DNA from 2 places in the Peribacillus sp. NPDC094092 genome. Region 1 is predicted to be linked to the other one. Evidence: a T-box and tRNA genes for the amino acid it is inferred to sense, from the RefSeq annotation. Region 1 holds a T-box; the other holds one or more tRNA genes.
What was found. A T-box is a leader RNA that pairs with one kind of tRNA and senses whether it is charged. The one in region 1 lies ahead of ACQKNS_RS12785 (valine--tRNA ligase), so its partner is inferred to be a tRNA-Val.

Region 1 (6,911 bases):
TTTGCTTAGCGGTGTGTTCACCTCAGCACGGATATTACGGACGGCGCGGATGATTTCAACAAGCAGCTTCATTTCCTCGGCTGCAGCTGTATCCGTCAACCCTTCATACACTTCCGGCCAAGCGGCAACAGTGATGGACTCACCTTGATGCGGTAGGTTCTGCCAGATTTCTTCGGTGATGAAAGGCATGAACGGATGTAACAATCTCATCGTGTTATCCAGTACATAAGCCAAGATCGAGCGCGTCGTTTTCTTAGCTGCTTCGTCTTCGCCATATAGCGGAAGCTTCGCCATTTCAATATACCAGTCACAGAAATCATCCCAAATGAAGTTGTAAAGCACACGGCCCACTTCACCGAACTCATAACGGTCCGCAAGTCTGGTTACGTTTGAAATCGTTTCATTCAAACGCGTCAAGATCCATTTATCGGCTACAGACTTCTCACCGCTTAAATCGATTTCGTCATAAGTCATGCCATTCATGTTCATCAAAGCAAAACGGGATGCGTTCCAAATCTTATTGGAGAAGTTCCAAACCGCTTCCACTTTTTCCGTGCTATAACGAAGGTCCTGGCCTGGCGAGCTGCCCGTGGATAAGAAGTAGCGCAGGGAATCGGCACCGTATTGATCGATGACATCCATCGGATCGACACCATTTCCAAGCGATTTACTCATCTTGCGCCCTTGTTCGTCACGAACCAGTCCGTGGATCAGCACGTCTTCAAATGGACGTTCGCCCGTGAACTCAAGTGCTTGGAAAATCATCCTCGATACCCAGAAGAAAATGATATCATAGCCTGTCACAAGCGCGCCGGTTGGATAGTAGCGTTGGAAATCGACACTGTCCTTGTCAGGCCAGCCCATAGTCGAGAACGGCCATAATGCCGAGCTGAACCATGTATCCAGAACATCTGTATCTTGTTCCCAGTTTTCAGCGTCCGCAGGCTCTTCGTGACCTACATACACTTCACCCGTTTCTTTATGGTACCATGCAGGAATGCGGTGACCCCACCAAAGCTGACGGGAAATGCACCAGTCACGGATATTTTCCATCCAATGCAGGTACGTTTTTTCGAAACGGTCCGGTACGAAATGAACTTTTTCCTCATCGGTTCCCTTTTGAAGCTCAACAGATGCATCAGCCAACGGCTGCATTTTAACGAACCATTGGGTCGAAAGATATGGTTCAACAACAGCACCGCTTCTCTCTGAATGCCCTACTGAGTGAAGGTGATCTTCGATTTTGAAAAGTACTCCTTCTTCCTGAAGGTCCTTAACGATTTGTTTCCGGCATTCAAAGCGGTCCATGCCTTCATATTTTCCAGCCTTTTCATTCATCGAGCCATCTTCATGCATGACAAGGATGCGCTCCAAATCGTGACGGTTCCCGATTTCAAAGTCATTCGGATCATGAGCCGGAGTGATTTTGACCGCGCCTGAACCGAATTCCATATCGACATAATCATCACCGACAATCGGGATTTCACGGCCTGTGATTGGCAAGCGGACCATTTTTCCGATCAAGTGTTTATAACGATCATCTTCAGGGTGTACAGCAACGGCCGTATCGCCAAGCATTGTTTCTGGACGGGTGGTGGCAATTTCAATTTCACCTGATCCGTCAACCAACGGATATTTCATATGGTAAAATGCGCCCTGCACATCTTTGTAAATAACCTCAATATCGGATAACGCCGTTTTCGTGGATGGATCCCAGTTGATGATATATTCGCCGCGATAAATCAAGCCCTTGTTATAAAGCGAAACGAATACTTCGCGCACAGCTTTTGAAAGCCCTTCATCAAGAGTGAAGCGTTCACGTGTATAATCAAGTCCAAGACCGAGCTTTGACCATTGTTCACGGATATGGCTCGCATATTCCTCTTTCCATTTCCATGTCTCTTCGACGAATTTTTCACGTCCAAGGTCATAACGGCTCACGCCTTCCGCACGAAGCTTCTGTTCCACTTTCGCTTGAGTGGCGATACCGGCATGGTCCATGCCAGGCAACCATAAAACGTCATAGCCTTGCATCCTCTTCATCCGCGTCAATATATCTTGAAGCGTCGTATCCCAAGCGTGGCCAAGATGAAGCTTACCTGTCACGTTAGGCGGCGGGATGACAATCGTATATGGTTCTTTTTTATCGTCACCAGTCGTTTCGAAAAACTTTCCGTCAATCCACCATTTGTAGCGGCCTTTCTCTATCGTCTGCGGATCATATTTAGTCGGCATAGAAATTTGGTTCTCTTCCATATCATTTCCTCCTTTTAGGGCATAAAAAAAACTTCCATCATCACAAAAGGACGAAGGAAGTTGTTCGCGGTGCCACCTTTTTTCCGAAAAAGATAACAATCTCTTTCGGCTCTCAAATCGGATAACGGCTCTTCACCGGCCTTCGCTACTAAGAGGTTCACGAAGACTGCTCGCGGACGACTTCGGATGCTGCTGCCTGGAAACCTCGCACCAATTTGGTTTCCTCTCTGAAAAGTGCATTTCATCTTACTATTTCCGGTCTTTGCATTGATTTATATTCATATGTAAAATCATTGAATGCATATAGTATATAGTACAAAAAACATGGGGCCCCAGTCAATCATCTTTTCGCTTACTTTCTCAGGAATCATCCCATTTGATGCCATTCAAGTTCATTTTCTTTATTTTATCCTCAAGGAACAGTGAATGTGACGGCTGTTTCACCTTTTCCGCTGCCCACCCATAGAATATAAGAAGTCCTAAAAAGGAAGGTAATAATATGAAGCGAAGATATTCTCCCTACACTTTACCGCCTTGGGTGAAGAAAATCCGCGGTGTCTGCCAGCAGTTCATCGTCCCCTTTATCGTGTTCCAAGGATTACGTACGCTGATTTTCCCGACTTTCTTCGATATGCTCCTGCTAATCGCCTTTATTTTCCTAGCCATGTCTTTGTATTTCGACTGGATTTAAGTATTCCCTTACAGCAAAAAAATATACATGACTGGAGATGATCCAATCATGTATATTTAGCTTGGGGGTGATTGTTCTGCTTTGGCAGCCTCGGCAGCAGCCTTTTTCTGCTGTTCGATTTCTTCGATTTTCATCACCATGTATTCAATATTTTTCAAAAGCCAATATTGCCGCTGCAGTTGTGTAACATTATCAAGCTCTGAACGATGGCCCCTGCCATCGGAGTAACCCTTCACCAATTCCAAAGCTGACCCAGGGAATGCCAGATAACTTTGCATGAGCAGCAATTCTTCTTCTTTCAACGGAAAATAACGAAAATAGTTATATAGCCAGTCAACGCAGTCATCGCATTTGACAGGATAGGTCCTGGCCGATTTAACGAGAAATGGCAGTAAATCGAAATGCGGCGGAGCCGTATTCGAATTCTCAAAATTGATGAAGTAGCCATAACCTCGCTCATCATAAACGAAATGCTTCATGGAAACCTTTCCGTGCGTGACCACGGTTCGAACCTTTTCACTATCCTTCGTTTTTTCATACCAGGTTTCAAACTTCTTGATCGAGTATTTCAGTGCCTGTGAAATATCCGTGTAGAAAGAACAAACCGTCAGTTCGAATGGAGACATATACCACTTCTTTTCACAGCTGACAATATACTCATCGATAAAGTCCTTCTCGTTATTCCAGGTATCAAGCGTCCGCTCATAATGGGCTTCTCGTTCCTCGATATCCACTTGTATTTCCTTAACGGAAAGTGTATGCATCCGAGCGAGCTCCCTGAACATTTGCTTATGTTTCTCATCGCGCTCCCCGTCCCTTTCATTATTGAGCCAGGGCATCAGGTAATACAAACGTCCATTATGGAGAACGGCGTACCGCTGATCCATCGTTTGATAAATGGGAACGATCCGGTTATAGCCGCGATGGTACAATTTTTGAACATTCTTGATAAAATCAATGCCGTTCTGCGGTAACATGGATTTCAAGGCAAATGTACCGCGATCACTGTATACTTTTTTTACACGCCCGAAGTCCTCAATATATTGTACATACATGGCATATTCCTTCAATACGGTCTCCGTGTCCAGATCCCGAATGGCAGGCTGCTGATTCTCGTTTTCCCTCACGAGACTCACTCACTTTCTCTAAAAAAACTAAACGATCCGATTCCTCTGGCACCTAAAAAACAGGAGCAGACCATATGCTCTGCTCTCTGTCCTGGTCAATTCTTATATGCAACCGCCTTCGGTATATAGATGACTTGCCCTTCATGGACGTTCTGATTCGACTCCAATTCATTGCTGAAAAGTATCGATTGAACCGTAACATCATATCGTTGAGCCAAATCATCAAGCGTTTCCCCTTGCTGAACAATGCAAACCTTCATCCTTACCAGTTCTTCTTCTTGTTTCCGTCCGAATAAATCCATGATGGATGGCTGCTTTTCATCATGATCGGCCGTTTCTTTATCATCACGTTCCGCGGCTTGTTTCCTGCCTTTGAAATTCTTACCCTCCTTAGCCGGAGGTGCTGGTCTTTCCCTCTTTTTGAATAGATCGCTAATGGACGAATTGGATTCTTCTTCCTGCTCCACCTTCACATTCTCATTAAGGATCGGACCCGCTGCAACGTCATCTTCTCCCTGCCTGATGACATCCTCGGTTTCTAAATTTGAAACCGGGCCATTTTGATGCTTGGTTGCATGATTTGGCTCTTCTACTACTTCTTCTCTCAATGTCACCTTAGGAATCTCCATGGAATCCTGCTTGCTTGGTACTTCCTCCAGTTTCGCCTCACCCATTGAAGGTACCTTTTCCGTGGAGTCAGGCGGATCGCCAATTACCTCTTCCTCTACAGCTTCTTCCTCTCTATGCACTTCCGTTTCCCACTCCTCCTCTTCAGGATATGGTGAAACGGGCATTTCAAAAACCGGGGCATTATGCTGGTCGCTTAAATAAATCGGTTCCTCTTCTTCCTCTTCGTTTGCTTCAGAAACTCGTTTGGATTCTGCAGAAAAAGGCGCGTATAACTCTTCTTCCTCCTCATCACGGAAAACAGGCTGAAAATCCGGGATTGGCGGCACTGCAGCGGCATATGGGATATAGGATTCATTTTCCCCATCCGTTTCTTCCTGTTCCTCTGTTTCCCCAACTTCCTGCTCGGTATCGAAACGTTCTTCCACATATGAATCATTATAGATTCCGGTTATCAAAAGGTCCGCCTGCAATTTCAAACAGTTATGCTCTGGCATGGCATAATCAAAGCTTTGAATCGAGACATCGACCTCATCCAATGAGGCAATCCGATTATTCGGAATCGTTATATCAACCGGAAAACGGTGTGTGAACTCATTAAGTCCATCGAGGTGCCTCTCTACCTTTTGAACCGCTTTTGGCAAAAAGGTCTGCGAGAACTCCTCTTCTTCACCATTTTGCGAGCCTTTGTATTCACCGCTTAAATCCAACGAGCCTCGTATAAAAACATATTGATCACTTTCTTGAATCGCCACATTTGGATCAAGGGAAATGGAATATAGCTCAGCCACTTCCTGTCCCTTCTGGAACCAAACGGATTCCTCTAAAGAAAATCGTAAATACGATTCATTTTCTTGCGACAAGACAACTCCTCCTTTCAGCTTCAGGAAACGGTACCTATACCAATATCAATCTATGAAGGAAAGAAGCTGATTATTCCAATATTTCATTTGCCATACACCTTATATTTCCTAAGCCTTTTAAAAAAGGAGATTCAATTTCAGGCTGAAATTAAGCTGGGTAGTATCAATCGACCTGAAAAATCCGGGATGCTTCGGGCTATCTTCATTCGGGACTTCTATCAATTATTTCTACCTTCCTCCGTATTAATCCGATCTTCTACCAATTCATTCTGCCTTCAACATTTGATTCGTCTCTTCCATTTACTGATTGAATTCAAAAAAACTGGCTACCTTTCTCCAAAAGTCTTTGGAAAAATGGTAGCCAGTTCAAATTTATTATTATCTAATCTAGCGGTAGTTCATGAAGCCTTGCATCATTTTTTTAATTTGGCAAAAGCCTTTTCTGCCGCTGCAATGGTCTTTTCGATATCTTCATCACTATGTGCAGTGGAAAGGAATAAACCTTCAAACTGTGACGGCGGCAAGTAGATGCCTTGATTCGCCATTTCCCTATAGTAAGAAGCAAAGAACTCTAAGTCGGATGTTTTAGCTGTATCATAGTTTATGACTTCTTCATTAGTAAAGAAAAGTCCAATCATGGAACCTGCACGGTTGAATGTATGTGGCACTCCGTACTTTTCCGCTGCTTCCCCAATTCCTTTTTCGAGCATATCCCCTTTTCGGGTGAACTCATCATAGGATTCCGGAGTCAATTGGCTCAGCGTTTCAAGGCCGGCCGTCATTGCAAGAGGGTTACCAGACAATGTCCCAGCTTGATAGATTGTCCCACTCGGGGCAATTTGTTCCATGAATTCGCGCTTGCCTCCGAATGCTCCGACAGGCAAGCCGCCGCCAATTACTTTACCAAGGCACGTCAGGTCAGGTACGATGCCAAAATAACCTTGTGCACAATTATAGCCGACACGGAACCCTGTCATAACTTCGTCAAAGATCAATAGCGCCCCGTACTGGGTCGTCACTTCTCGTAAGCCTTCGAGGAAACCAGGTTGTGGCGGAACCACGCCCATGTTCCCTGCAACAGGTTCTACGATGATGCAAGCGATGTCTTCGCCAAATTGTTCAAACGCATATTTGGTTGCAGCAAGATCATTATATGCTACGGTAATCGTATTTTTTGCAATGCCTTCCGGTACTCCCGGGCTATCCGGCAGACCTAATGTTGCAACGCCTGAACCCGCTTTGATTAGCAATGAATCGCCATGGCCATGATAGGACCCTTCGAATTTCAGGATTTTATCACGGCCTGTAATGCCTCGTGCCAGCCTTAGTGCACTCATCGTCGCTTCG
Region 2 (6,911 bases), on a different contig from region 1:
AATCATTGTTACCCATAAAATTTTCCCTCCTTCTTGCTTTCTATATATAGACTATGTATTTTTGAGGAGATTGCCATTGAACCCAAATGGTTTTTTTTATAAAACGATATTTAAGTCCAGGAACGAACAAAAAAGCTGTCCAATCAGAAGACTGAATGGACAGCTTTTTTATTTCATAAAATGGTTTTCTTCATCGTTTTATGAGGAATGCCAGCATCCATGAATTCGTCGGAAACGATCTCATACCCTAATTTTGAATAAAAAGGGATAGCATGCACCTGGGAATCAAGCTTCAATTGAGGCACTTCCTGCTGGATTGCGTATTCCTCGATAGCATTCATGATCATGGCACCGGCACCTTTCTTACGGCCCGATGATCGTACACAAATGCGCTGGATTTTACCGATGTTGTCAATGACCCTGAATCGGCCGGCACCGATTGGCTGATGCTGCTCATCATATAAAACGAAATGCGTGGACTCTTTTTCATATTCATCGATCTCTTCTTCAAGAGGTACGTTTTGTTCTTGGACGAACACTTTTTTTCGGATCATATATGCATGTTCAAGTTCTTGGCTGTTCTCTGCGATTTTTACAAACACGAAATCATTCAGCTCCCAATCTAAATGTTTCATAAACGGTCCATGCCCCGTCTTCAAGTTGATACAGCAAGTGAACTCGTTTCACCTCTTCTTCATGGCTGATGTCAAGCATGCTTAATTGGCCTAAAACATCAGAATGCTCATTATCGGATAAATCTTGAGCGATGGTAATATGCGGGACAAATGCATGTTCACTTTCACTTTTTATGAAGTCCTCATTGTTGAGTGCATCATGAAGCTCTTTAAGCCCTTCGGATAATTCCACTTTGAAATAAATAGTGTTGCTTACGGGTTGGAAAGACTTCGTTTTCGTAACGCTCATCGTAAAAGGCCTGCACTTTTGAGCAATGCTTTTTAATTGTTCAGCGATTGTTGAAATTTCCATATCCGTCGCTTCGAACGTTGGTTTAAGCGTCAGATGCGGTGGTATGAAAGCATATTTCGTATCATACCGTTTGCGATAGGAGTTAGCTAAATCTTGAAGTTTTTTTGAAGGGAAAATTGCAACACCATATTTCATAAATAAAACCTCCTGATATTTTTTTATTGTTGTATTATAGTTGGACATGTTTTTACTTGAAACCATCTCAAAGAGAGATGGTTCGAGTAAATTAAAACATTTCCAATAGTGCTCGTTTTAAATCTGCCTGCCAGTATTTCCAGGTATGATTACCTTCAAATTCTTCATAGAAGCAAGGAAATCCTTTTTGGTTTATTAATTTATGCAATTCCCTATTTGGTTCTATGAAGTTTGCCTTGTTGCCATCCGTCGTCGGAACATCTGTCTCATCAGTCCCGATCACATGATAAAGTTCGAGAAGATGCGGATCCTCAAAATTACGTACAGCGTCCATTACTGCTTCATTGGCAAGCGGCGACTGCATGATGCATTTCCCGAAGGTATGCGGGTACTGCAAAGCGGCCAATAAAGAAACTGTACCGCCAAGGGAGTCACCGATCAAAGTTCGACCATGTCCCATTTGATAGGTTGGGAATTCATCATCTAAAAACGGGACAAGTTCATGGGCAAGAAAACGTATGTATGCAATGTGCTGTTCACCGTCCGGATGATATTTGCGCCAGCGGTCAAAGCGGTCTTTATAGGGAATGCCGACAATGATGATATTCTCGATCTCATCGTTCCCTAACAGTTCATCTGCTACCCGGCCAATTCGGCCCATTTGAAAATAATCACGGCCATCCTGAGCAATCACAAGCGAATATTTATACAATGGCGAAAAGTTAGCAGGCAAGTAAACAAGCAGTTCCAATTCTTCTGCTAAAGCTTCGCTTTTAAACATGTACTCTTTAATTGTGCCTTTGCGTAAACTCATTTTCCCGCACCTCAATGATAAATATTAATGAAAAACAACTTACTTGATTATTTTAGCATAGCCTTGCGACTTTTTCCCGTGACAAGAATTTAGAATATAAAATTTTCGCCATATTTTCTAAAAATTTAAATTATAAGGTGGTATAATACAAGGATATAGAAAAATAATACAAAAAAAGGTGGCGAATAAAATGGCAGATGTACACGTACACAGCAGGGAAGTAACAAAGGCGGCTAAACGAACATTATTAGAGCGTGGTGTCAGTGTGGAGGCAATTGCAAAAATCGTTTACGAATTGCAGTTCCCGTACAAAGCTGATCTTAAGCTGGAGGAATGCATCCACAGCGTTGAGCGTGTCCTGTTGAAAAGGGAAATTCAACATGCCATTTTAGTCGGTGTGGAGCTGGATAAACTGGCAGAGCAAAAAAAGCTATCAGAACCCCTTCAATCGATCGTTGAGTCCGATGAAGGGCTATTCGGAGTGGATGAAACGATTGCCTTTGGTGCAGTTCTCGGTTACGGAAGCATTGCTGTAACGACCTTTGGCCATTTGGATAAAAATAAAATAGGCGTCATACACGAACTTGATAAGAAGCAAGAAGGAATCGTGCATACCTTCCTGGATGATATCGTTGCAAGCATTGCCGCGAGTGCCGCCTCAAGGTTAGCTCATCGTCTGAGGGATGAAGAAGAATCGTTAACTGAACAGGAAAAGGACATCCAGGAAGAAGAAGAGTTAATAGGTTGAACCTTGATTAACAATCTTCATCCAGACCTGTCAAACCGGGCCTTAATGAGGCGGGCAGAAAGGATATTGGCCACTTTAAATGTCCGTTTTGTCTGCCTTAGAAAACAGAATGCGTGAATATGGCCTGGGTAAATCTCAAGCACCTGAATTTTCCTCTGCGTAATCTTCCCTTGTTCGGAGAGATAAATGATCTCCAATGGAGCATTTTCTTCCATATGTTTACGAAGTATATATTTCATTCCCTGTCACTCCTTTGCTGACTTGCTTGCTATCATTATATGCGAACATACGTTTTGTATGCAAGTGAAAAGGGAACGTTAGTTCTTTTTTGTGGTGGGATAAAACAAACACTTTTTAATATAATGGGGTGTATTTTTAACTAAAAAACAAATAACAAATTATGTATTGCTGTTTTGTAACATCTTCTTTTAGCTCTTCAACTTCCCCTTCTGACCTTTCTTCTAACGGTCCTCGCAGAAGTACAATGGCTGCTTCTTCACCAATCCCAACTGAAGTGCATTATACCTCATCTCATTGTCAGGTAGAGAAGAGAGAATCTGTTTCCACGCTTTAATTAAATTAGTTCATTTTCATTGCTGATTTTGAACAAATAAAAGAGACCGCTAATTGTGTTCTTTTTTAGTGTTTTTTTTAAGTGTTTGAAAAAAGTGAAGAAGATAATTTTCTAATATGACTTCCTACGACCCTTCTTAAAATTGGTTTATAAATCATTGGATTTTTGCTGTTTTAATTAGTTTTATATTTACTTTGTACCATATTGTACAAACACCTTTTCTTTTAGTGAATAAAATAACCAGAAAATAAAAAAGAAAAGGTGATTATAATTAAAACTCATTATACTATTTCACATTGTAATTCCTTTGTAGACACCACATATCTTAATAAGAAATGTGTTCAAAAGAAACCGGACGATTGTCACAGCTGTCATAAGAAGCACAATGACTGTATTTGTATGGAAAAGAAACCGGACGATTGTCATAGCTGTCATAAGAAGCACAATGACTGTATTTGTGTTCGAAAGAAACCGGACGATTGTCATAGCTGTCATAAAAAGCACAATGACTGTATTTGTATTCCGAAGAAACCGGATGATTGCCATTGTTGTCATAAGAAGCACAATGACTGTATTTGCATTCCGAAGAAACCGGATGATTGCCATCGTTGTCATAAAAAGCACAATGACTGTATTTGTATTCCGAAGAAACCGGATGATTGCCATCGTTGTCATAAAAAGCACAATGACTGTATTTGTATTCCGAAGAAACCGGATGATTGCCATTGTTGTCATAAAAAGCACAATGACTGTATTTGTATTCCGAAGAAACCGGATGATTGCCATTGTTGTCATAAGAAGCACAATGACTGTATTTGTATTCCAAAGAAACCGGATGATTGCCACTGTTGTCATAAGAAGCACAATGACTGTATTTGTATTCCGAAGAAACCGGATGATTGCCATTGTTGTCATAAGAAGCACAATGACTGTATATGCGATCAAAAGAAACCCGATGACTGTCACTGTGAAGATAAGAAACAAAATCTAGTGAGAGCATCTGCGTTTAAGGCTAATAAGAACACACCGCAACTTTACAAAGCAGCGGTTACTCCCTCTGTAAAAGTTTTATACCAAACTGAACAATTTGATTTAGCAAATGAATATAACCCGCATATATCAACATTTATTCCAACTGAGAATGGAATTTATGAGATAACAGCAAAAGTCTCATTTTGTCCGTCAAAAAGAAAAAGTGATAATTCCTCAAAAAACAAAAAAGAGTGCAAATGTGATTATTGTAAAAGAAATAGCTGCAACTGTGATTATTGTAAAAAAAGTCATTCTCCAAAAGACAAAAAAATACGTTCTTCAAAAGAAGGATACAAAGCATCCATTTCAATTAACGTAAACGGAGATGATATAGATATTGAAAACGACTTCTTTGAGAGATCAAGACCTATTCAGCTATCGATTACTACAATCCTTCAGTTACAAGCCGGAGATCGGGTACAAGTAATATTTAGCGCAGGTGCAAACGGAGAAATTTTAGCAGAGGCACCTTTAACCAACTTTCAAGCTGCTAGATTCCCCTCTCCTATGTAAAGATCTTTTCTGCTTTTTTGCTTAAGTCTTAGATTGAGCACATAGACATCCTATTTGTTAATTAAAGTTGAGAAAATCTTATGTGTAGGAGCCTAGGATTCTCCTCATAAATGGTTAGTTGAATTCTATTCTGAGAAATTTTTGGGTCAGATCCTGCTGGCTTCTTATCTTCTTTGACTTTGTTCAAAAAAGCGGTTATCGGGAAAAGAGGGTAAACTCTATTGAACACTCAGAGTCAACTCCCATTGTCATGACTAAAATAAAGACAACAACAGTATTGGACTACAAAAGATACCTTCTCATTTGGGCTGCTTTACGAAGAATAGGGGATAATGGATATAGGGAAATCATTAAGATGTAATCGTTTAAATATTGAACTGATTCTTACAAGCTTGCAACTTTCAAGGATTAACTTTCCCAGGCCACTTTACGATAAAAACTTTTTTAGCAAAACTACTTGTTTTATTTTGAATACCACTATATAATAAATCTTGTCCAGTAAAGAAGTAAGCAACTAAGTAAGGTTTAAAACCAAGCTCTAAAGAGCTTGATTTACATACGACTTGTTAGCTCAGTGGGAGAGCACTTCCTTGACAGGGAAGGGGTCGTGGGTTCGAATCCCTCACAGGTCATCAACTAACAAAGGCTCAAATCCTTGATATCACAGGGATTTGGGTCTTTTTTTATTTTGTCTTACTAGATGAGAGTTTAAATCAATGATAGTGATTTGCTCACATTTTGCTAACGTGACTTCTGAAGGGCGTTGTGGAAAATATCTGCCACTTCATCATCTTGGTTGGGCATCATATGGGCGTAATGCTCTAAACAATGATTCCAGTTGTTGGTCTGGATGTTGCTAAAGGAGAGAGTTAAGTTCAGGCATTTTTGATCAATCTAAACCGTGTGTGACGAGCTTTTCAATGAAGCACATCAAAGAGGAATTAGATCTTTTTTAGACTTTGTAAAAGAGTTTGAAAAGAGACATGGTAGATGCCTATGGGCATTTTAGAATCTACAGGACATTACCACACTCCTGTTATTCAATACTGGTTGAAGAACCGAATCTTTTTTTACCTATAGTAGAACTGCTTGAAGCAGGTTACCTGCCAATTGGGCCAGAAGGGAATACATTTTATCTCGTTTAAGACAAATAAAGGTGCTATATAGAGAAGAGCTGGCTTTATATGTTGCTGGCTATATAGAGGGTTCTGGTGCAAAAACTTCAAGATAATTGTAAATAATCTCTAAATCTTGGACATACTGATACTATTACTCTAAAAAAGATGAGTGGTCAGTATGGAAAAGCAAAGTTTAGTCAAGTGGAAACATTATCAACCTGACATGATTTTGTTAACAGTGAGATGGTACCTGCGGTACAACTTGAGCTTTCGTAATGTAGTGGAGAAGATGGAAGAACACGGTTTATATATGGCTCACACAACGGTTATGCGTTGGCTTCATCAATATGGACCGGAATAGATGAAAGGGTACGTCGTCATCTAAAGTAAACAAATGACTCCTGGAGAGTCGATGAAACGTACATCAAAGTAAAAGGTCAATGGATGTATCTGTATCGTGCTGTGGATTCCAAAGGAAACACGATTCATTTTTATTTCAGTAAAACAAGTGACAAAAAGGCTGCAAAGCGCTTCCTCAAGAAAGCCTTGCGGTCTTTTCATGTTTCTAAGTCTCGTGTCAGGTCGGTCGATAAGAATCCTGCTTATCCTATAGCAATAGAAGGATAACATAGTGGAGCAAGATCAGCGCTTTATAAAGAAGCGAGTCCGTTCTATGCTAGCATTAAAAACGTTTCAAACAGCCAAACAGATCATCAGTGGAGTGGAGATAATGCATATGCTGAATAAAGGACAACTTCAACAAGGGGTGAAGTCTGTCCAAAGTTAGATTGAATTCATACATAAATTATTTGGAGTAGCATCATAATTCATAGATGAAAAGGACATTGAAGTTCTATGTTTCTAACAGGTATATTTGCACTAGAACCGTAAAGAGCGGGTCGTCTCCTTCTGCAGCATCTTAGTCTAATTTTTTTACTGCATCGAGTATATTTCTTCTTATGCGAGAAATGATAAATCTGAGAGAAAGGG

Region 2: it has a tRNA-Val gene. The T-box ahead of ACQKNS_RS12785 (valine--tRNA ligase) is inferred to sense a tRNA for this amino acid. The anticodon was not compared.

The regions. Positions count from the first base shown of each region.
Region 1 covers NZ_JBNNUC010000002.1:780,813-787,723, reverse strand. Annotated here, with positions in the region: gene ACQKNS_RS12785 (valine--tRNA ligase) at 1-2,256, opposite strand, end outside; T-box leader at 2,300-2,528, opposite strand; gene ACQKNS_RS12780 (hypothetical protein) at 2,756-2,947, shown strand; gene ysxE (spore coat protein YsxE) at 3,004-4,074, opposite strand; gene spoVID (stage VI sporulation protein D) at 4,170-5,564, opposite strand; gene hemL (glutamate-1-semialdehyde 2,1-aminomutase) at 5,978-6,911, opposite strand, start outside.
Region 2 covers NZ_JBNNUC010000001.1:1,346,123-1,353,033, reverse strand. Annotated here, with positions in the region: gene ACQKNS_RS06465 (hypothetical protein) at 1-16, opposite strand, end outside; gene ACQKNS_RS06460 (GNAT family N-acetyltransferase) at 174-635, opposite strand; gene ACQKNS_RS06455 (YjcG family protein) at 607-1,122, opposite strand; gene ACQKNS_RS06450 (alpha/beta hydrolase) at 1,214-1,936, opposite strand; gene ACQKNS_RS06445 (phosphatidylglycerophosphatase A family protein) at 2,127-2,684, shown strand; gene ACQKNS_RS06440 (hypothetical protein) at 2,702-2,923, opposite strand; gene ACQKNS_RS06435 (hypothetical protein) at 3,644-4,249, shown strand; gene ACQKNS_RS06430 (hypothetical protein) at 4,249-4,803, shown strand; tRNA gene ACQKNS_RS06425 (tRNA-Val) at 5,364-5,435, shown strand; partial or broken gene ACQKNS_RS06420 (IS6 family transposase) at 6,100-6,708, shown strand; gene ACQKNS_RS06415 (spore germination protein) at 6,890-6,911, shown strand, end outside.